4 regions of the Streptomyces sp. SX-6 genome follow, and region 1 is predicted to be linked to each of the others. Evidence: riboswitches for the same ligand, from Rfam matches in the RefSeq annotation. Region 1 holds a riboswitch; each other region holds the start of a gene.
The links. Region 1 has a riboswitch for cyclic di-AMP ahead of ACV530_RS15145 (transglycosylase family protein). Riboswitches for the same ligand answer to the same signal wherever they lie in the genome.
Positions count from the first base shown of each region.

Region 2: another riboswitch for cyclic di-AMP. It lies ahead of ACV530_RS17920 (C40 family peptidase); the one in region 1 lies ahead of ACV530_RS15145 (transglycosylase family protein).
Region 3: another riboswitch for cyclic di-AMP. It lies ahead of ACV530_RS21295 (M23 family metallopeptidase); the one in region 1 lies ahead of ACV530_RS15145 (transglycosylase family protein).
Region 4: another riboswitch for cyclic di-AMP. It lies ahead of ACV530_RS13505 (M23 family metallopeptidase); the one in region 1 lies ahead of ACV530_RS15145 (transglycosylase family protein).

Region 1 is NZ_JBTHHU010000010.1:129,538-135,034, reverse strand. Features, by position in the region: gene ACV530_RS15165 (Ppx/GppA phosphatase family protein) at 1-500, opposite strand, end outside; gene ACV530_RS15160 (DUF501 domain-containing protein) at 497-1,054, opposite strand; gene ACV530_RS15155 (FtsB family cell division protein) at 1,114-1,572, opposite strand; gene eno (phosphopyruvate hydratase) at 1,722-3,008, opposite strand; gene ACV530_RS15145 (transglycosylase family protein) at 3,298-4,020, opposite strand; cyclic di-AMP (ydaO/yuaA leader) riboswitch at 4,025-4,205, opposite strand; gene ACV530_RS15140 (transglycosylase family protein) at 4,462-5,497, opposite strand, start outside.
Region 2 is NZ_JBTHHU010000013.1:32,920-38,416, forward strand. Features, by position in the region: gene ACV530_RS17905 (glycosyltransferase) at 45-1,163, opposite strand; gene ACV530_RS17910 (DUF2334 domain-containing protein) at 1,160-1,930, opposite strand; gene ACV530_RS17915 (hypothetical protein) at 2,413-2,841, opposite strand; cyclic di-AMP (ydaO/yuaA leader) riboswitch at 3,195-3,346, shown strand; gene ACV530_RS17920 (C40 family peptidase) at 3,352-3,825, shown strand; gene ACV530_RS17925 (YchJ family protein) at 3,874-4,272, opposite strand; gene ACV530_RS17930 (TolB family protein) at 4,324-5,208, shown strand; gene ACV530_RS17935 (alpha/beta hydrolase) at 5,361-5,497, shown strand, end outside.
Region 3 is NZ_JBTHHU010000017.1:80,761-86,257, reverse strand. Features, by position in the region: gene ACV530_RS21305 (M16 family metallopeptidase) at 1-616, shown strand, start outside; gene ACV530_RS21300 (M16 family metallopeptidase) at 652-2,019, shown strand; cyclic di-AMP (ydaO/yuaA leader) riboswitch at 2,226-2,382, shown strand; gene ACV530_RS21295 (M23 family metallopeptidase) at 2,396-3,199, shown strand; gene ACV530_RS21290 (GntR family transcriptional regulator) at 3,428-4,117, shown strand; gene ACV530_RS21285 (HPr family phosphocarrier protein) at 4,260-4,547, opposite strand; gene ACV530_RS21280 (bifunctional acetate--CoA ligase family protein/GNAT family N-acetyltransferase) at 4,657-5,497, shown strand, end outside.
Region 4 is NZ_JBTHHU010000009.1:35,821-41,317, reverse strand. Features, by position in the region: gene ACV530_RS13525 (SDR family oxidoreductase) at 1-80, opposite strand, end outside; gene ACV530_RS13520 (DUF6227 family protein) at 232-1,047, shown strand; gene ACV530_RS13515 (cold-shock protein) at 1,221-1,424, shown strand; gene ACV530_RS13510 (PP2C family protein-serine/threonine phosphatase) at 1,573-2,778, shown strand; cyclic di-AMP (ydaO/yuaA leader) riboswitch at 2,816-2,971, shown strand; gene ACV530_RS13505 (M23 family metallopeptidase) at 2,983-3,960, shown strand; gene ACV530_RS13500 (MFS transporter) at 4,073-5,497, shown strand, end outside.

The DNA of each region.
Region 1 (5,497 bases):
CGCACGCAGCCCACGTCCACGCTGCGTGCCGCCCGCACCCGGTCGTCGCCGACGACGAACTCCGTGGAACCGCCGCCGATGTCCACGACGAGGTACGGCTTGGCGAGGTCGTCGCGGCCGGTGAGCTCCTTGGTCGCGCCGGTGAAGGAGAACTCCGCCTCCTCGTCGCCGGTGATGACCTCGGGCTCCACGCCCAGGATGTCCACGACGCCGCGCACGAAGTCCTCGCGGTTGCGGGCGTCACGGGACGCGGAGGTCGCGACGAACCGGGTGCGCTCGGCCTTGAGTTCACGGATCACGTCCGCGTACTCCCGGCACGCGGCGAACGTCCGCTCCAGCGCCTCCGGCGCGAGGCGCCCGGTGCGGTCCACGCCCTGGCCGAGGCGGACGATCGTCATCCGCCGGTCCAGCTCGGTGAGTTCACCGGTGACGGGGTCGGCGTCCGCCACGAGCAGGCGGATCGAGTTGGTGCCGCAGTCGACGGCCGCGACGCGGGTCATTCGCCCTCCCCGGCGGATCCGGCGCACTCGGCGGCCTCGCCGCACGACGTGACGCAGGGGCCCTTGCGCCACCACTCCGGCAGCATCGCGATGGCCTCGTCGCCCAGCGGGTTCACGCCCGGCCCGGCGGCCAGCGAGTGACCGACCAGCACATGCAGGCACTTGACCCGGTCCGGCATCCCGCCGGCGCTCGGGAAGCCCTCGAGGACCTCGATCGCGTCACGCCGCCGGATGTAGTCCTCGTGCGCCGCGCGGTAGGCGGCGGCGAGCTCCGGGTCGGTCTGCAGCCGGGCGGTCATGTCCTTCATGACGCCCTCCGCCTCCAGCGTCCCGATCGCGGAGGACGCACGCGGGCACGTCAGGTAGTACAGCGTCGGGAACGGCGTGCCGTCCTCCAGCCGCGGCGCGGTCTCGACGACGTCGGGGTTGCCGCAGGGGCAGCGGTGGGCGATCGCCCGCAGCCCGCGCGGCGGACGGCCGAGCTGCTGCTTGAACGCCTCGATGTCCGCGGCGGTCGGCTCGGTGGGCTCGGTCTGGGGAGGAGGGGTGTCCATGTGCTCGCTCGTGCTCGGTTTTCTCGGGCTTCGGATGGGCGGGTCGGTGGGAGACCGGGTCAGCGGCGGCCGTCCGCCGAGTCCACACCGTCCCAGAGGTTGCTGTACCAGGGACGGTCGGCGGCACCCTGGTCCTTCGGCCGCCGGGCGGCACCGCTGCCGTCCACGACGGTGTAACCGGTCTCGCCGGGACGTACGTAGTGCAGGTGCTCCCGCGCCTGCTGCTCGATGTACGCCGGGTCCTGCAGCCGGGCCTTCTCCTCGGTCAGCAGCTTGACCTGCTCGCGGGCGTGCTCCGTCTGCTGTCGCTGGTCGTCGATGTCCGACCGCTGGGTGACCCACTGGCGCATGGGATAGGCGAGGGCGACGACCAGCGAGCAGACGACGAGCGCGAGGAGCGCCGCACGACCGGTGAGCCGGTTGCGGCGGGGCCGCGTCCTGCGGGGCCGCGGCCCCTGCACGAGCGCGGTGCCGAGCGCTTTGAGCCTGGTCGCGGTGGAAAACCGATCCGCCGCCACATCGCCTCCCCTTTTCCGGGGTTGAGGTCCGGATTGCAGACGCGCAAAGGCGTCCTCGGCCACGGTACGGGACCGTGGCCGAGGACGTGGTGAAGCTGAGGCGTTGTCAGCCCTTGCCGCGCTGATCAGTTCGCAGAGCGCTGCGCTGATCAGTTCGCAGAGCGAAACCGGGGGAAGGCGGAGCGGCCCGCGTACACCGCGGCGTCGTCGAGAATCTCCTCGATGCGCAGCAGCTGGTTGTACTTGGCCACGCGCTCGGAGCGGGCCGGCGCACCGGTCTTGATCTGGCCGCAGTTGGTGGCGACGGCCAGGTCGGCGATGGTGACGTCCTCGGTCTCGCCGGAGCGGTGGGACATCATGCACTTGAAGCCGTTGCGCTGGGCCATCTCGACCGCGTCGAGGGTCTCGGTCAGCGAACCGATCTGGTTGACCTTGACCAGCAGGGCGTTGGCGCTGCCCTCCTCGATGCCGCGGGCGAGGCGCTCGGGGTTGGTGACGAACAGGTCGTCGCCGACGAGCTGGACCTTGGTGCCGAGCTTGTCGGTGATGGTCTTCCAGCCGGCCCAGTCGTCCTCGAACAGCGGGTCCTCGATGGAGACGAGCGGGTACGCCTCGACGAGCTCGCCGTAGTACTCGGTCATCTCGGCCGCGGTGCGGTCCTTGCCCTCGAACTTGTAGACGCCGTCCTTGTAGAACTCGGAGGCGGCGACGTCGAGCGCCAGCGCGATGTCCTGGCCGGGGGTGTAGCCGGCCTCCTTGATGGCCTCGAGGATGAGGTCGAGGGCCTCGCGGTTGGAGCCCAGGTTCGGGGCGAAGCCGCCCTCGTCGCCGAGGCCGGTGGACAGGCCGCGGCCCTTCAGCACCTTCTTGAGGGTGTGGTAGACCTCGGTGCCCCAGCGCAGGGCCTCGGAGAAGGACTCCGCGCCGATCGGCGCGATCATGAACTCCTGGATGTCCACGTTGGAGTCGGCGTGCGAGCCGCCGTTGAGGATGTTCATCATCGGAACGGGCAGCAGGTGCGCGTTCGGGCCGCCGAGGTAGCGGAAGAGCGGCAGGTCGGACGCCTCGGAGGCGGCGTGCGCGACGGCCAGGGAGACGCCCAGGATGGCGTTGGCGCCGAGCGAGCCCTTGTTGTCGGTGGCGTCCAGGTCGAACATCGCCTGGTCGATCAGGCGCTGCTCGGTGGCGTCGTAGCCGACCAGCTCCGGGCCGATCTGCTCGATGACGGCCAGCACGGCCTTCTCCACGCCCTTGCCCAGGTAGCGGTTCGGGTCACCGTCACGGAGCTCGATGGCCTCGAAGGCACCGGTCGAGGCACCGGACGGCACGGCGGCACGGCCGGTGGAGCCGTCGTCGAGGCCGACCTCGACCTCGACCGTGGGGTTGCCTCGCGAGTCGAGGATCTCGCGAGCTACGACGACGTCGATGGACGGCACGAGGGTCTCCTTCTGTGGGTCTGGAGTTCTGCAGCACGAGCCTAACGGGCCCCGGAGGTTCCGCCCGCCGCCGGACCGTCGCCCTCACCGAAAAATGGCACAAACGCCGAGATCACGGGAGGAATGGGCGCACGGAGTGTTCGCTGAGCGGTGAAGCGGGCATGCGGCGGGAACGACGGAGCCCCGCTCAGATGCGGCTCGGGGTGGTCGCATCTGAGCGGGGCGGATCCTGCTCAGGTGAGGGGGCAGGACCTCTTCCGGGTCACCGGGTCATCACCGGGTCACTGGGTCAGCTGAGGTGCAGCTTCTGGCCCGGGAAGATGAGGTTGGCGTCCTCGACGATGTCCTTGTTGCGGTCGGCGAGCTTCTGCCAGCCGCCCTTGACGTTCTTGGCGTCGGCGATCGAACCGAGGGTGTCGCCCTCCTTGACCTCGTACTCGCCGTCGCCCGTCTTGACGGTCTTCGGGGCGGCGTGCTTCGGCGCCGCCTGGCGCGGAGCCGGGGTCTCGTCGTCGCTGTCGTCCGACTTCGGCGCGGCGTGCTTCGGCGCCGACTGGCGCTCGCTGCGGTCGGCGTGGGCGGAGGTGCTGCGCTCGGAGGTGCCCGAGGACTTCGAACCGGAGGTGTCGACGTCGGCGGAGGGACCACCGCGGGACAGGCCGCCCTCACCGGCGCAGCCCCAGGCACCGGGACCCTGCGCGGCGAGGAGCTTCTCGGCGACGGCGATCTGCTGGGACTTGGTGGCCTGGTCGGCGCGCGGCGCGTACTGCGTACCGCCCATGGCCTGCCAGGAGGACTGCGAGAACTGCAGGCCGCCGTAGTAGCCGTTGCCGGTGTTGATGGACCAGTTGCCGCCGGACTCGCACTGGGCGACCTTGTCCCAGGTGTTCACGGAAGCGGCGTGGGCAGACGTGGCGACCATCAGCGGAGCCGCGACGGCGGCACCGGTGACTCCGGCCAGGGTGACGATGCGGACGGCCTTGCTCGGACGACGATGCTTGCCCTTGGACATAAGTCGGTTTCCTCACCGGCGCCTACGAGGTGAGCTGTCGGGTTCGGACGTGAGTTGCCCGGCCGGGCGGCTTGCGCGTGCCCGGCTTCACCCCTAGCCGCTCCGGTGCGTCCGGCCTGTGACCGGCGTCCCGTTGCGGCGACTTACCTTGGTTCCCCCGCTCCTGCCTACGGCGCTTGCGCGACGATTCCGCGGCCGCCGGCAGGATTCGGCGTGACGACCGTGGTGCTCGCGGTGGCGAGCGGTGATGACGGTAAGCACAGGCGGCCGACGGGATCAAACCCTCCTTTTCGGCCACCTCTCGATTCCACACCTTGTCAGATAAGGCCGTTTCCGCAGGTGGGAGACGGTTCGTGGCATTCCGGTCGAGACTGCCCTGGCCAATGTCAACGAGACCCTTGTCTCACTTTCCCCCTGAACGGACATTCGACCCGAACTGCCCTACTGCTTCTTCAGTTCGAGCTGTTGACCAGGCTGGATGAGGTCCGGATCGGATCCGACGACCTTTTGGTTGTCGTGGTAGAGCCCATGCCAGCCGCCCGCTACCGAGTGCTCCTGTGCGATGGCTGACAGGTTGTCACCAGGGCGCACGGTGTAGTCGCCGGTCTGCGGTGCGCCCGTACGCGCCTCCTCGCCGCCGCGCGAGGCGCGCTCCGCGTCCGAACGCGGCGTCTGGGCGCGGTGCTTGCCCGTCCCCGCGCCCGCGTCCGCCCCGGTGTCCGCTCCGGTGTCCGCTCCGGCGTCCGGGGTCGTGGGGGTGCTGCTGCCGTTGTCCGTACGGTCGTTCGCGCCGCTGTCGCCGGGCGTGTGCGCCGGAGACCGGTCCGCCGAGGAGCTGCTGGAGGGCGACGGAGTCGCCGGATCGTCCGTCGGAGGCTTGCGGTGCTTGCCGGTGGATTCGGCACTCTCCTGGGCGGAGGGCGCGGAGGGCTTCGACGAGGGCGTGCCGTCCTGCTTGCCGCGCGCGTCCCGCGCGTCCTGCGCGTCCTGCTTGCCTTGCTCGCCCTGCTTGTCCTGCTCGCCCCGCTTGTCGTGTGCCGGCTTGCCGGGCTTCGATGCGTCGGAGTGCGAGTCGTCCGAGGACCGGGAGTCGTGACCCTGGTCCTGTTCCTGCGCGGGGGCCTGGACGGTGCCCGGGTCCACCTCGGGCTCCGGGCCCTTCAGGTCCAGGCCCGCGCCGGGTGCGCAGCCCGACCACGTGCCCGGGCCCTGGGTGTCCAGGATCCGCTGGGCGATGGCGATCTGCTGGGCGCGGCTGGCCTGGTCGGGGCGCGGCGCATAGTCCGTACCGCCGTTGGCCTCCCACATCTCGCGGGTCATCTGCAGGCCGCCGTAGTGCCCGTTGCCGTTGTCGGCGCTCCACAGGCCGCCGCTCTCGCACTGCGCGACGCGGTCCCACGTCGGGGCGTCGGCGGCGTTGGCGCCGGTGGCGGCGAGCAGCGGCATGGCAATGCCCGCGCCCGTCACTCCCGCGGCG
Region 2 (5,497 bases), on a different contig from region 1:
GGAGACGGCAGGGGCAGGGTTCCCTCTATGCCCGCAATTTCATGTTATGGAACGGTGGTTGGGGCACCGTTCGGGGCACCGTGATGAACAGCGAGCATCCGCGCCACGGTTGCCGCCCACGGGAACTCCTCGGCCCGGGCACGCGCCGCGGCCCGGCGCCGGTCCCGCGGCCAGCCGAGCACCGTCGCGACGGCGTCCGCCATGGCCGGGGCCGTCGCCGGCACGGCGAGCCCCGCGCCCGGGACGGGCAGTTCACGGGCGGCCCCCGCGTCGGCCGTGACCACCGGGGTGCCGCAGGCGAGCGCCTCGAGGGCGGACAGACCGAACGCCTCGACGGGGCACGGCACGAGCGCGACGTCCGCCGCCGCCGTGACGGCCGCCACGGCGCGGCGGTCGGGCACATGGCCGTGGAAGCGCACGGGGAGCCCGGCGGCCCGCCGCAGCAGACGCTCCCGTTCGGGGCCGTCGCCCAGCACGTCGAGCCGCGCGGCGACGCCGCGACGTCTCAGTACGCGCAGGGTCTCGAGCGGGAGATGCGGAAGCTTCTCGGCCGACAGCCGTCCCGCGTACACCAGCCGGACAACCTCGGTCTGCGCAACGGCGGCCGGGGTTGCCGGGGCGAACACCTCCAGGTCGACACCGAGCGGCACCCGGTGCAGTGCGGGGGCGCCCACGCGGCGGAACTCCGCGCAGGAGAAGGCCGACGCGGCGACGACCGCGTCGAAGGAGCGGGCCAGCCGGCGGTTCCACCAGTCGGCCGGCGGGCGCAGCGGGACGCAGGCCGGCAGCCGGGGGGCCAGGATGGCGTCGATGCGCTCGTGGGAGAGCAGGACGCTCCGTACGCCCCGTGCCCTCGCCCAGGCCGCGGCGGGCACGAGCGTGAGCTTGTCCGAGACCTCGACCGAGTCCGGCGCCAGCCGGTCGAGCAGCCGGTGCAGTCCGCGCGCGGAGAGCACCAGCCGGTAGCCGCCGCCGACGGACAGGCCGGGAACGGTCATCCGCAGCCCCGACTCCTCGCCGCGCACCCACGTGTGTCCGCTGCCCGGCACCACGAGGATCCGTTCGTGCCCCGCCGCGGTGTAGCCCCGGCCGAGCGCGTCGAGCGTGGTGCGCAGCCCGCCGGAGGCGGACGCGTAGAAGTTGGCGAGCTGGACGATCCTCACGCCGGGCTCCCGGCCCGCCACACATCCACCAACTCGGCGTACGTGCACGGGCGCGCCCCGGCGGCCAGCGCCGCGTCGACGGCCTCGAGCGCGCTCTCGCGCAGGCCCGGCCGGGCCAGGTCGGCGGGGTGCAGGGCGATGCGGAACGGCGTGCCGCGTACGGACCACCGGCGTGCCGCCGCCCGCATCAGCCGGGCACCGGCCCGCTCCCCGCGTCCGCCGGGCCGGTGGGACAGCGCCGGCATGCGGTGCGGGATCCCGGTGCGCAGGTCGCGCACCGCCAGGTGGCTGGTCGTGTACTCCAGCCCCAGCGCGCGCAGGGCGGCCACCGTGTCCCGGGAGGCGAGCCACCCCGGCGGTGTGAAGCCGCGCGGGGTGATGCCCACGGACGCGAGCGCGGCCAGGCCGCGCTCGAGGCGGGCCTGTGCCTCCTTGCGGTCGAGGGCGCAGAACTCGGCGCAGCCGCGCGCCAGTACGGCGTTCAGCCAGCGGCGCGGCAACGGACCGCCGGGCACGCCCTCGTGCGCGTACCCGTGCAGCGCGAGCTCGTGCCCGTGCCGTTGCGCGGTCCGTGCCCAGTCGACCAGCACCGGGTCGTCGGGCAGGCACGGGCCGCGCCAGGGGCCGGGCACGAGGAGCAGGGTCGCGGGGACGTCACGGGCGTCCAGGTCGCTCACCCAGAGCCTGCTCTGCTCCAGGCTCCACGGGGCGACATCGTGAACGGACACCACGAACCTGCCGCTGTCGCCGCGTTGCGAAGTCCTCACCGGAAGAGTTTCACACGGTGAGGGCGTCTCTCACTGGCGTACGGTCCAGTGGTCGTCCGCACCGGCCTGGAGGCATTTCAACTGCGGGCACAGGAACGCGCTGCCGTCAGGGTTGTTGTCGGTCCACGGGGAGTCCGACGGGCTCGCAGACTTCCCCCGTGGGCCTCGGTGCAGTAGTAACCGAGGCCGGTGGCCGGGTCGTTGCTCGCTTGAAGTTCTCTCCCGATAAATCCGGGAGATTCTCCCCTGGGTCGCTCCGGGGAGTTTGACAGGTCATGCCTGTCCGACGACGACCCTCCCGGCCGCCGGAGCAAGTACGGGACTCGCTCGAGTTGTTGGGGACTTGGTTATCGTCCCCGGCGATGTGCCGAGCGTACCAGAGGAGTTACGGAGCGACACGACGGCGCTCGCATCGCCCCGTCAAGAATGGCCTTCCTGAGGGTCTTGGCGGGGCTGCCCGGTGAACTGCACCAGTCCCAGGCTCAGATCTCGTCACCGCTGTTCCAGTACGCGGTGACGATCTCCATGCACGAGCCCTGTGCCTTCGTCGTGGGGGAGTAGGTGAAGTTCTGCGCGTCACTGACCCGGTAGGCGGGGTCGACGCTGTGGGTGGCCATGATGCCGTCGTGCGTGCCGGGCCGGGGGAAGACTCCCCACCAGTTGTGCGTGACGTCGGCGGCGGCTCCGGTGCGGTCCGCCGCGGCCCGGCGGCCGTCGGCGAAGGCGCGCACCGCCCGTTCGCGGCCGGGGGAGTGGCCAGGTGTCCGGGCTCCGGTCACGACGCCGCGGTGCGGGGCGTCGGGGTCGGGGGCGCTTGTGCCGTTGGCGGGATGCGCGGTGGCCGGGACGATGCCCGGCGCGCCGAGTGCGATGAGCGCTATTGCCACCAAAAGGGCGCGGTGTCTTGCCACGTGACTCCTCCTGGACCGGACGGTCGTACGGCTGGGGGGTGGGAGTGCAGCGTTCCGGTCGCAATGTCCATGACAGTCACGCCTGCGTCAAGAGCCGCAGCGTTCCCAGGTCATGGCTGCTTTCGCCCGACGGGCCGTGATTTCACGGGAGTTGACTGCATCCGCTCCCGCCTCCGGAGTGCCATACGGTGCGACAAATTCCGTTCGCCCGCGACGTGAAGAACCTCACAGACAGCCACTTCGGCTCTGTTTTTTGCCGGTTGATGGTGCAGGATCTTTCTCCGAACAACAGCACCCGTCACCGAGGCGGGTCGATCCGGGCGGACGCCGAGTCCTGCCGCCGCTCCGGATACGGAACTGATTCGCGGATCGGCAGGAGCGGGAGACCCAAGCAAGGCGAACCACGATGGTGGTGGTTCTAGGGGTGAAGCCACGGAAGTGGCCGGGCAACTTCGCCAGTTCGAACCCGACAGGTCATCTTTCGCAGGCGGATGACGAAGGGCTTTTGGCATGTCTTCCTTGCCTCGAATACCCGCGCTCATCTCTCGGGCCGGAACCGCATCGGCCCTTACCGCCGCCACCGTCGCGGCATCCGTTCTCCTGCCGGGCATGGCCGCCAGCGCCGACGCGGCGACCCCCGGGGCCAAGGCCGTGAAGGTCGCGGCCTCGAAGAAGGGCTCCCTCTACCAGTGGGGTGCCACCGGCCCGAACCGCTTCGACTGCTCGGGCCTGACGCAATACTCGTTCAAGAAGGCCGGCAAGAAGCTGCCGCGCGTGGCCGAGGACCAGTACAACGCCACCCGCCACATCTCCCGCGGCTCGCGCAGCACCGGCGACCTCGTGTTCTTCCACTCCGGCAGCTACGTCTACCACGTGGGCATCTACGCCGGCGGCGGCAAGATCTGGCACGCCCCGGGCACGGGCAAGAAGGTCCGGCTCGAGAAGATCTGGACCAACAGCGTCTGGTACGGCCGGGTCCGCTGACCCATTGACCCGTGTATGGCCCCGCCGCCTCGGCGGCGGGGCCATGCGTCAGACAGCGTCCAGGTAGACCCAGTTCCCGTCCTCCCGCACAAAGCGGCTGAGTTCGTGCTGGGAGTCCGCGTGGCCGTGCGCGCGGTAATGGGCGCGGAATTCGACCGTGCCCTCGGTGTGGAACGCCGTGCCGTTCCCGGTGGCGAGGATATCGAGTCCGGTCCACCGCATACCGGGGTCGAATTCCAGGCCCGGCGGCCGCGTGGAGGAATGCCAGGTGCGGAGCAGATACGCGGCGTCGTGGACGACGAAGGCGCTGTAACGCGAGCGCATCAGACGCTCGGCGGTGGCCGCCGTCTTGCGGCCGCTGTGGAGGCTGCCGCAGCATTCCCCGTAACTGGCGTCGAGCCCGCACGGGCACGGCGCATCGGACGTGATGGCGTGGTTCTTGGACACCGGACAATTGTGCCGTTGTTCCGGGCCGTCCCGCTCCACTAGCGTTGGCGTATGCGCAGCAGCCTGACCGCCGAGCTGCTCTACCGGCAGACCGGAACACTCAGCGCCCAGAATCCCGCGTTCTCCCCGGACGGCCGCTCGCTCCTCTTCACGGAGTTCAAGAGCGGCTACAACACGGGGGACGCCGCCCTGCGCGTCCTGCCGCTCGACGGCACCGGGCCGCCGGGCACCCTGCTCGACGTGCCGGACACAGCAGCCGTGAACCTGCCGGGCGCGAGCTGGAACCGGTCCGTGGGAGTGGTCTTCGCCTGGGACCGGGAGGTCCACGACGAGGTGTGGACCCTGCAGCCGGGCGGACAGCCGGCCCGCATCACGAAGCACGACGGCAACACCGGCTACCTGGAGCCCAGTTTCTCGCCGGACGGGGAATGGATCGTCTTCCAGGAGAGCGTGGAGAGCGACACCGCCCCCGGGCCCGGCTCCCTCCGCAAGACCAGGCGCGACGGATCCCCGACGGTCCTCCTGCCGACCGGGCCCGGCACGGACAACCGCGAGCCCAACTGGTCGCCCACGGACGACCGGCTGGTCTTCCAGCAGCGGACGGGCAGCGGCGACTGGGGGCTCCGCCTCCTGCACGCCGACGGCACCGGGCCGCCGAGCACGCTGATCACCGGAGGCGGCGAGCACACGGACCCCAGCTGGTCGCCCGACGGGAAGGCCGTGGTGTTCTCCTCCACCTACGGCGGCCTCGACCTGCCGCAGATCTTCGTCATCCCCGCGGCGGGCGGCACCCCGGTCCAGGTCACCGGGGATCTCACAGCCTATGCCGGTGCGCCCAGTTGGTCGCCGGACGGGGCGTGGATCGCCTTCGAGTCGTCCCCCGGCGGCGGCGACCGGCCGACCTCGCTGTGGCGGATCCCCGCACCACGGACCTGAACCTTCCGAGTTGCCGGATACCTCCCGGTCAGTAGCATTTTCGGTGAACGGGTGGATGGCGCGGAACGTCCATCCGGCCTCCCGTGGGAAGCCGCCGCTCGAGACAGCGCGACCCGTTCGCCCGAAGAACACGTACGGACGTGGTGCGACGGATGCGGATGGCGGCAGGCCCGCTGGACTGGTCCCTGGTGACCGGATGGATTCCGGTCGCCGTTCTGGTCGTCGGCCTCTGTGCCCTGGCCCTGCTGTTCTTCTCCCGGCAGCGCCGGTGGTGGGTCCGCTGGGCTCC
Region 3 (5,497 bases), on a different contig from region 1:
CACCATCGGCCGGCAACTGCGCGAGGTCGTGCACGAGGAGGTCCCGTCGCGCGCGCTGATGTGCGCCTACCGGCTCCCGCACGACGGCGGGCGCGAGGCGGACGCCGCGGACCTCGCCCTGACCATCCTCGGCGGCGGCGAGTCCTCGCGCCTGCACAACCGCCTGGTCCGCCACGACCGTACGGCCGTCGCGGCCGGCTTCGGGCTGCTGCGCCTGGCCGGTGCGCCCTCGCTGGGCTGGCTGGACGTCAAGACCTCCGCCGGCGTCGAGGTGGGCTCCATCGAGAAGGCCGTCGACGAGGAGCTCGCCCGCTTCGCGCTCGAGGGGCCGACCCCGCAGGAGATGGAGCGCGCCCAGGCGCAGCTGGAGCGCGAGTGGCTGGACCGCCTCGCCACCGTCAGCGGCCGGGCCGACGAACTGTGCCGTTTCGCCGTGCTGTTCGGCGACCCGCAGCTGGCCCTCACCGCGGTCCAGCGCATCCTGGACATCACGCCCGAGGAGGTGCAGGCCGTCGCCAAGGCCCGTCTGCACCCGGACAACCGTGCCGTGCTGGTGTACGAGCCGGTGTCCGCCGAAGCCGACGAGCACGCACAGGAAGAGGAGACGGCGCAGTGAGCGACGCCGCAGCCGCAGGCACCACGAGCCCTTCGATGCAGTTCCACCCCCAGCCGCGGCCGGGCACGGCGACCCCCTGGGACTTCCCGGCCCCCGAGCGCTCCCAGCTGCCCAACGGCCTCACCGTGCTGCGCAGTCACCGCCCCGGCCAGCAGGTGGTCGCGGTCGAGGTCTCGCTCGACGCGCCCCTGGACGCCGAGCCCGCAGGGCTCGACGGCGTGGCCACGATCATGGCCCGGGCCTTCTCCGAGGGCACGGACAAGCTCAGCGCCGAGGACTTCACCGCCGAGCTGGAGCGCTGCGGTGCCACCCTCGACGCGCACGCCGACCACCCGGGCGTCCGGGTCTCCCTGGAGGTCCCGGCCTCCCGGCTGCCCAAGGCCCTCGGCCTGCTGGCCGACGCCCTGCGCGCCCCGGCCTTCCCGGACAACGAGATCGAGCGGCTCGTCCGCAACCGCCTGGACGAGATCCCGCACGAGCTGGCCAACCCCGCCCGCCGCGCGGCCATGGCGCTGTCCGCGGAGCTCTTCCCGTCCGACGCGCGGATGTCCCGCCCGCGCCAGGGCGGCGAGGAGACCGTCGGGCGCATCGACGCCGCCTCCGTGCGGGCGTTCTACGAGGCGCACGTACGGCCCGCCACCGCGACGGTGGTCGTCGTCGGCGACTTCACCGGTGTCGACCTCGACCAGGCCATCGCCGACTCGCTCGGCGCCTGGACGGGTTCCCCCGCCGAGCCGCGGCGGATGCGGCCCGTCACCGCGGACGACACCGGCCGCGTCCTGGTCGTCGACCGTCCCGGCGCGGTGCAGACCCAGTTGCTCATCGGCCGCATCGGCCCCGACCGGCACGAGCGCGTCTGGCCCGCCCAGGTGCTCGGCACGTACTGCCTCGGCGGCACTCTCACCTCCCGGCTGGACAAGGTGCTGCGCGAGGAGAAGGGCTACACGTACGGCGTCCGCGCCTTCGCTCAAGTACTGCGCTCCGCCGCGGACTCGACGGGTGCCGCGATGCTCGCCATCAGCGGTTCGGTGGACACCCCGAACACCGGCCCGGCCCTCGCGGACTTGTGGACGGTGCTGCGCACCGTCGCGGCCGAGGGGCTGACGGACGCCGAGCGCGACGTCGCCGTGCAGAACCTCGTCGGCGTCGCCCCGCTCAAGTACGAGACGGCGTCGGCCGTCGCGGGCACGCTCGCCGACCAGGTCGAGCAGCAGCTCCCGGACGACTTCCAGGCGGGGCTGTACGAACGCCTCGCGGAGACCGGCACGGTGGAGGCGACGGCGGCCGTCGTCAGCGCCTTCCCGGCGGACCGGCTGGTGACGGTGCTCGTCGGTGACGCGTCCGAGATCGCCGAGCCCGTCAAGGCGCTCGGCATCGGCGAGGTGACGGTGCTCTCCGCCTGACGGGAGCTCAAGCGCACGCCGTACAAGGGAGGCACGTGGGGCCGCAGGGGCCCACGTGCCTCCCTTATGTCCGATTCGGCGGAGTGGTTGCGCCTCACTTCTGTGGCGTGTGTCACTAAACCCGTAGTTCCATTTGCCGTTCGAAACTGACGCCGATTAGCTTCGTGGCGGCAGTCCGTCGGATGGGATTCGCACCCGCGGTCCCCGGGCAGCCATCGCCGAGTCCCCGTACGGCGCGAGCCAGGGGAGCCGGGGAACCACTTGTTCCCTGGGGTGAATCGGGCCCCTCTCGCGAGGGATCCGTAGGAGACCTTCCTGCTCCGAACCCGTCAGCTAACCCGGTAGGCGAGAGGGAAGGAAAGGACTAGCCGCACCCATGGCGTTCACCCGTCCTACCGGGAAACACCGTCGTCCGAGCCGTGCCGTGCGCGCAGGCGCCAACATAGCGGGCATAGCCACCCTCACCGCCACGGGCGTCGTCGCCGGTGTCGCCGCCCCGGCGTTCGCGGCCTCCGACAACACCCCGCACCCCCAGGACACGGGCCTCACCCAGGCCATCGTCATGTCCGACGACATGGCCGACAACGTCGGTGCCCAGGCCGACACCCAGCGCAGCGCCGTGGAGCAGGCCAACGCCCGCCACCAGGCCGAGGCGGACGCCAAGCGCGAGGCCGCCACGATCAAGAAGCACGCGGACGAGGCCAAGCGGAAGGCGGAGGCCGAGCGCGCCGCCAAGGAGAAGGCCGCCCGCGACGAGGAGCGCAAGCGCCTCAACATGTTCGTGCTGCCGATCGACGGCTCGTACGTCTCCACCGGCTACAAGGCGAGCAGCAACCTGTGGTCCTCCGGCAGCCACACCGGTGTCGACTTCCACGCCGAGTCGGGCACATCCGTGCACGCGGTGGGCGCGGGCACCGTCGTCGAGGCCGGCTGGGGCGGCGCGTACGGCAACAACATCGTCATCAAGATGAACGACGGCACCTACACCCAGTACGGCCACCTGTCGTCCATCGACGTCACCGTGGGCCAGACGGTGACGCCCGGTCAGCAGATCGGCCTCTCCGGCGCCACCGGCAATGTCACCGGTCCGCACCTGCACTTCGAGGCCCGTACGGCGCCGACGTACGGCTCCGACATCGACCCCGTCGCCTACCTGCGCGCGCACGGCGTCGACCTCTAGGCCCCGTACGGCACTTCGCACGGCCCCGGTCACATGTGACCGGGGCCGTGTCGTGTGCGGGCATGGCCGAAAAGCATCCCTGCGCACATCTGTGCCATCGGAAATCGCATGTGATTGCAATAGAGTCGACCGATCCTGACTCTGAGCCCGGAGGTCGTCCATGCGGGGCTGCACGTGAAGGGCGCCGACGGAGCGGCACAAGAAGGCCGGGGCGTTTCCGCACATGCCGTGTGCACGGCGATCCGTGACGACATCGTCTCCGGGACCTTCCCGCCCGGCAGCCGGCTCATCGAGGAGCTGCTGGCCCGCCGCTACGGCGTCTCCCGGGTGCCCGTGCGCGAGGCGCTGCGCACCCTCGCCTCCGAAGGCTTCGTCGTCACCCGCCGGAACGCCGGTGCCTGCGTCGCGGAACCCACCCGGCAGGAGGCGGCCGACCTGCTCGACGTCCGCGCCCTGCTGGAGCCGCTGGGCGCCGCCCGGGCCGCACAGCGGCGCACGGAGGCGCACCTGAAGGTGCTGCGGGGGCTGGTGCGGCTCGGCCGCGAGCGTGCCCGTGGCGGGCGGACCAGCGAGCTGTGCCCGCTCGGCGACTGGTTCGACGAGACCCTCGCCCAGGCCTGCGGCAGCCCCAGCCTCGCCACGCTCCTCACCCAGCTGCGGCGCAAGATCGCCTGGGTGTACGCGGCCGAGCCGCCCGCGCGTCCCGTGGAGACCTGGGAGGTGCACGGGGTGCTCGTCGACGCCATCGCCAGGAGGGACGCGGAGCGGGCGCGCGAACTCGCCGTGATGCGCGCCGGGCGGTTCCCCGGCGAGCTGAGGCTGCCCGCGCAGGCGGCGCCCGCCGGGGCCGGACGCGAAGGGGCAGGACGTGAACAGGGCCGGAAACGCCCCGTAAACACAGCGAGCGTTCGTTCTTAACAAACGGACGCTATTCCTTGAGGAGGACCGGCCGGGAATTGTGGCGGTTCCCGGCCGGGTGCCCTCAGCACAACAAGAACAACGGGGCCGCGGCGGCCCGTGAAAAGGCTGCCGCGGCCCCGCCGCGTATCAGGGCGACCGCTCAGACGGTCTCGGGGAGCTCCTCGAGACCCTCGGCGACCAGCTTCGCCAGACGGTCGAGCGCGGCCTCGACGTCGGAGCCGTCCGCCTCGCTCGCGAGCACGATCTCCTCGCCGCCCTGGGCGCCCAGGCCCAGCACGGCCAGCATGGACGCGGCGTTGACGGGGTTGCCGCCGGCCTTGGCGATCGTCATGGGGACACCGGCGGCCGTCGCCGCACGGACGAAGATCGACGCCGGGCGGGCGTGCAGGCCCTCGGCCCAGCCGACGTTTACGCGGCGCTCAACCATGGTGTTGCCCTTCAAGTCGTCATTGGTTGTCTAGACCAGTGTCTCACGGTGCGCACCGTGCTCGGGAGCCGCACTCCGTGCTGTCCGACCCCGGCCTTACGCTGACCCCATGCAGACGCCGTCGGATCACGCATACCCGGCCCACTGGGAAGCCGATGTCGTGCTGCGCGACGGCGGGACCGCGCACATCCGCCCCATCACCCCCGACGATGTGCGGCGCCTGGCCGACTTCTACGAGCATGTCTCGGACGAGTCCAAGTACTACCGCTTCTTCGCGCCCTACCCCCGGCTGTCCGACCGTGACCTGCACCGCTTCACCCACCACGACTACGTCGGGCGGGTGGGGCTCGCGGTCGTCGTCGGCGGCGAGTTCATCGCCACCGTGCGCTACGACCGCCTCCGCGCCGACGGGGCCGAGGCGGAGGTCGCCTTCCTGGTGCAGGACGCCCACCAGGGCCGCGGCGTGGCCTCGGTGCTGCTGGAGCACATCGCGGCCGTCGCCCGGGAGCGGGGCATCCGGCGCTTCGCCGCCGAGGTGCTGCCCGCCAACACCAAGATGATCAAGGTGTTCACGGACGCCGGTTACACCCAGAAGCGCAGCTTCGAGGACGGCGTCGTCCGCCTCGAGCTCGACCTCGAGCCGACCGACCGTTCGCTCGCGGTCCAGCGGGCGCGCGAGCAGCGTGCCGAGGCCCGCTCCGTCCAGCGCCTGATTGCCCCGGGCTCCGTCGCCGTCGTCGGCACCGGCCGCGGACCCGGCGGCATGGGCCGCACGGTGCTGCGCAACCTGCTCGAGGGCGGCTTCACCGGGCGGGTGCACGCGGTCAACCGGGCCTTCCCCGAAGGCACTTCGGTGCTCGAGCCGGAGGGCGTCCCCGCCCACCGCTCCGTGCGCGAGATCGAGGGGCCCGTCGATCTCGCCGTCGTGGCCGTGCCCGCCGGGCAGGTGC
Region 4 (5,497 bases), on a different contig from region 1:
CCGTCGTCGGAGAACATCCGCGCGCAGGCCGCCCCGAAGCCCGAGCTCGCACCGGTGATGACGATGAGCCCCTCACCCATGATTCGACTGTAGATCCGGGGTCCGTCGGCCGCGCGTTCACCGCATCCGGCCCTTCGCGTCAGTTGGTGGAAACCCCACCCCCGCCCGGTGGCCGCGCCGCTACGGTAAGTGCGCGGGGTGGGTGTGGCGAAGGCCGGGAGGTCGAGAGACATGGAGCAGATGCACGCGGGCGGGGGCGAGAACAGGGGCGGAACGCAGGGGAGCGCCGATCCGACGCCCACGGAACAGGTCGCCGTGCTGCTGCGCAGGGCCCAGAACGGGTTCGAGATCGGCGAAGCGGTGCTCGGGCGGCTGCGTACCGCGCTCATGCACCAGTCCGAGCTCCGCTCGTACCGCCAGCGCAACGACGAGGCCCGTCCGCTCAAGTGCAACACCTACCGGCACATCTTCCTGCTCGCCGACGGCAGCAGCCTGCTGTTGTACGAGCTGGAGCACGACACCGGCCCGCACGAACGCTTCCTCTACGAGCTGTACGCGCTCGAGGACGCGCTCGACGAGGCCGAGCGCCGCATCCACGAGCGGATCGGCGGCGGCATCGGCCCCGGCAGCGAGGACGAGGAGCTGCCCGCCTGGCTCGCCGAGGAGCTCCTGCTCGCGATGGGCCCCGGGCGCCCCCGCCGGGAGTACGTGTCCGAGGCCTCGCCCGACCATGCCCGGCGGCTGCTGCGCCGGGCGGAGAACACGGACGGGCCGGGCGAGGTCGTCAGCGAGCTCCTCCAGGGCGCGCTCGGCCACCACATCGCGCTGATCACCAAGCCCCGCCGGCGCGGCCCCGGGCGCGATGCCACCTGGTGCCGCTTCTACGAGCACGCGTTCCTGCTCGAGGGCGGGGGCGAGGTCAGCCTCTGGGAGCTCGAGCACAACATGACCGACGACGGGCGGCTCGTCTGCGAGGTCTACCTCGACGAGGCGGAGGCGGAGGTCGCGGCGGACCGCCGCGCCCGCGCCCTGGGCGTGGAGTTATAGCGGTCGAGGACTGTGCGGCTACGGGGGGCCGCCGTCCTGTGCTACGGTTGTTCGAGTTGCAAATGTGGTACCCATGAACTCGTGTGCGCCTCGGTTCTGTAGCCGACGGCGCATTTTTGTTTCTCCGGGCCTTTCCGGTGCGGTGCCCATCCCATCCTCAAAAGGAGACAGACATGGCTACCGGCACCGTGAAGTGGTTCAACTCGGAAAAGGGCTTCGGCTTCATCGAGCAGGACGGCGGCGGCCCCGACGTTTTCGCCCACTACTCGAACATCGCCTCCAACGGCTTCCGTGAGCTGCTCGAGGGCCAGAAGGTGTCCTTCGACGTCACCCAGGGCCCGAAGGGCCTGCAGGCGGAGAACATCACCGCTGCCTGACGCACGCGTCCCCGAAGGGGCCCGCACCCTCACCGGTGCGGGCCCCTTCGTCGTACGTACCCCCGTCGTACGTACCCCCGGTCGTACGTACCCCTGCCCGGCGCAACCCCGGTCGCCGTACCGAGCCCTCACCGGCGAGGGTGGACCCGTGACCACCGGCCCCCTCACCTGGCGCGCAGCCACCTGGTTGCCCGCCGTGCTGATCGTCGGCGGTCTGTTCTTCGACGTCCTCACGCCCCCGAACTACACCTCCGCGCCCTTCTTCGCCTCCGCGTCCCTCATCGCCGCGTCCCTGCTCTCCCGCCGGGCCACCGCTTGGACCGCTGCGGTGGCCATCACCGTCTCCGTGGTCCTGGCGGTCTACCGGTACCGGTTCGTCGGCTTCGGCGAGGACGCGACCGAGGTCGCCACCGTCACGACCGTCTCCGTCCTCGCCCTCGGCATCAACCACGTCGTACGCCGCAGCGGCAGGGAACTCGCCTCCGCGCGCCGCATCGCGGAAGTCGCCCAGCGCGCCGTCCTGCCCGCCCCGCCCGCCCGGATCGGCGGCCTGCGCGTGGCCGCGCGCTACGTCGCGGCCCAGGCGGACGCCCGCATCGGCGGCGATCTGTACGCCGTGCAGGACACCCCGCACGGCGTACGGGTCGTCGTCGGCGACGTCCGCGGCAAGGGACTCGGCGCCGTGGGGGTCGTCGCGGTCCTGATCGGCGCGTTCCGGGAGGCGGCCGAGCAGGAGCGCACGCTGGAGGCGCTCGCGGCACGCCTGGAGCACGCGTTGCAGCGGGAGGGCGCACAGAGTGCCGCCACCGACCAGGACGAGCGCTTCACCACCGCCGTCCTGGCCGAAGTGCCGCCCGGCGCAGGCCTGCTGCGCCTGCTCAACCGCGGCCACCCGCCCCCGCTGCTGCTCCGCCCGGACGGCACGATCGGCGAGGCACGACCGCGCTCGCCCGCGCTGCCGCTCGGCACCGCGGGGCTGGGCACCTGGCCCGACGAGACCCAGGAGTGGGCCTTCCCGCCGGGCACGACGCTGCTCCTCTACACCGACGGGGTCACCGAGGCCCGCGATGCCGAGGGCGTCTTCTACGACCCCCAGGAGCGGCTGCGCGGGCGGCAGTTCAGGAGTCCGGACGCCCTCCTCGACCACCTCACGGCGGATGTCGCCCGGCACACGGGCGGGCAGTCGGCGGACGACATGGCCCTGCTCGCGATCCGCCGCGGCGAGGGGCATCACGTGATCAGAAAGATGTCTGACGCCCAGTCAAACGGAAGGGTTCCAAGCTCTTCCCAAGCGAACGGCCAATTCACGCTTTCGGCTTGGATTCCACCCTCCATGTCTATTAACGTTCGATAACGCAGTGCGGTTCGTCAACCGCCATAAGGGGCGGCACCGCGCGCCGTCGCCGAATCCCGTGGGCATCAACGGACACACAAGGGAACCGGGGAACCACCAACCCCTGGGGTGTATCGGGCCGTACCCCGGCCCGTAGGAGACCTTCCAGCTCCGAACCCGTCAGCTAACCCGGTAGGCGAGATGGAAGGAAGGAGTGCGCTCCCCGTGGCGTCCAACGTGCCTGTCGGTGACGACAGTTCGGAAGGTCCGCACGACTCGTGGGCCGAGGATGGTGCCGACCCCGCGCGCGGCCGGCACCGCGTCCCCAAACAGCGCGGCGGCTCGATGGCCCGCAGCGGTGCGGCGCTCGGCGTCGGCATGATCGCGGCGGTCGGGGCGAGCGGCGGCGTGGCGAACGCGCAGGAGCGTCCGTCGGCGGCGATATCCACGCCGGACCCCACCACCGAAACCGCCCCTGAAACCGCCGCCGAAACCGCCACTGCGCAGGACACCGACGGCGCGGGCGAGGCGCTGCTGAGCCGCATCCTCCAGCAGACCGACTTCCAGCAGGCCGACTTCCAGCGGGCCGTCGACGAGGCCGACGGTCCGGGCGCGCGGGAGCGCGCGGTGGCGGACGCCCAGCGGATGGCCGCCGCCGCGAAGGTCGCGGCGGAGAAGGCCGAACGGGCCGCGAAGCAAGCGGCCCAGGGCGCCAAGGACGCCGCCCGGGACGCGGAGCAGGCGGCCCGCGACGCGGCGACGGCCACGCACCACAAGCCCGCGCACCCGCACAAACCTGCGCACCACGGCACGTACGTCCTCCCTGTCGCCTCGTACACCCTCACCGCCGGCTTCGGACAGTCCGGTCACCACTGGGCGCACCACCACACCGGTACGGACTTCGCCGCCCCGACCGGTACCCCGGTCCGGGCCGTGCACGGCGGCAAGGTGATCCACGCCGGGTGGGCGGGGGCATACGGCTACCGCATCGTGCTGCGCCTCGACGACGGCACCGAGCTGTGGTTCTGCCACCTGTCGTCCATGGTCGTCACCCACGGCAAGGTCTCCGCGGGCACCGTCATCGGCCGCGTCGGGGCGACCGGCAATGTCACCGGCCCGCACCTGCACCTCGAGGTCCGGCCGGGCGGCGGCCACCCGGTCGACCCGCTCCCGTGGCTGCGGGCCCGCGGCCTGCGCCCCTGAGGGCTGCGTCCCCAGGGAGTGGCCGAAGCGGGGGCTCACGGCCGGGACCGTGCGCCGTGGGCCTTCCGCCACACCTCCATTCCGGAAATTTGCCGCGAATGTTCCGGCTGCGATCGGGAACTCAGATCATGTGACGACCGCGACCATCAGCACTTCTGTGCCCGCGCGCCTGGATCGGCTGCCGTGGTCCCGTTGGCATTGGACCGTGGTGGTCGGGCTCGGCACGGTGTGGATCCTGGACGGCCTCGAGGTCACGGTCGTCGGGAACATCGCGGGCCGTCTCTCCGAGCACGGCAGCGGCCTGCCCATCACCGGCGCCCAGGTCACGGGCCTGGCGGCGGCACTGTACGTCGCGGGCGCCTGCGTCGGCGCGCTCTTCTTCGGCAGGCTGACCGACCGGTTCGGCCGCAAGAAGCTGTTCATGGTCACGCTCGCCGTCTATCTGAGCGCGACCGCGCTGACCGCCCTCTCCTATTCCACGTGGTGGTTCTTCACCTTCCGCTTCATCACCGGCTTCGGCATCGGCGGTGAGTACGCGGCCATCAACTCCGCGGTCGACGAGCTGATCCCCGCCCGCTACCGGGGCCGTGTCGACCTGATCATCAACGGCAGCTTCTGGATCGGCGCCGTCGCGGGCTCGCTGCTGTCGATACTCCTGCTCGACACCGCCGTCCTGCCGCGGAACGTGGGCTGGCGCGTGACGTTCGGGCTCGGCGTCGTCCTGGGGCTCGTCATCCTGCTCGTACGCCGCCAGGTGCCCGAGAGCCCGCGCTGGCTGTTCATCCACGGCCGGGCCGAGGAGGCGGAGGAACTGGTCGACCGGATCGAGGAGCGCATCGAGGCGGAGAAGGGCACCGCCCTGCCCCCCGCCCAGGGCCGGATCACCATCCGGCAGCGCAAGAGCACCGGCTTCCGCGACATCGCCCGCACGGTCTTCACCGACTACCGGCGGCGGGCGGTCCTCGGGCTCGCCCTCTTCATCGGCCAGGCGTTCCTCTACAACGCCATCACCTTCGGCTTCGGGGAGATCCTGCACAAGTTCTTCCACATCGCCACCGCCCACACCGGTTACTACTTCGCCTGCATAGCTGTAGGCAATTTCCTCGGCCCCCTGCTGCTCGGCAAAATGTTCGACACGGTGGGCCGGCGCATCATGATCTCGTCGACGTTCCTGCTGTCGGGCGTCCTGCTGTTCGTCACGGCCTGGCTCTTCGGCGAGAGCTATCTGAGCGCGACCACGCTGACCGCCTGCTGGTCCGTCGTCCTCTTCTTCGCCTCGGCGGGCGCGAGCAGCGCGTACCTCACGGTGTCCGAGGTCTTCCCCACGGAGACCCGGGCGATGGCGATCGCCTTCTTCTACGCCATCGGCACCGCGGCGGGCGGCATCAGCGGCCCGCTGCTCTTCGCCGACCTCACCGGCAGCGGCGTCATCAGCGACACGGTGCTGGCGTTCCAGATCGGCGCCGCGCTGATGTGCATGGCCGGCATCGTCGCCGCGTTTCTGGCCGTCCGCGCCGAGGGCCGCTCCCTGGAGGAC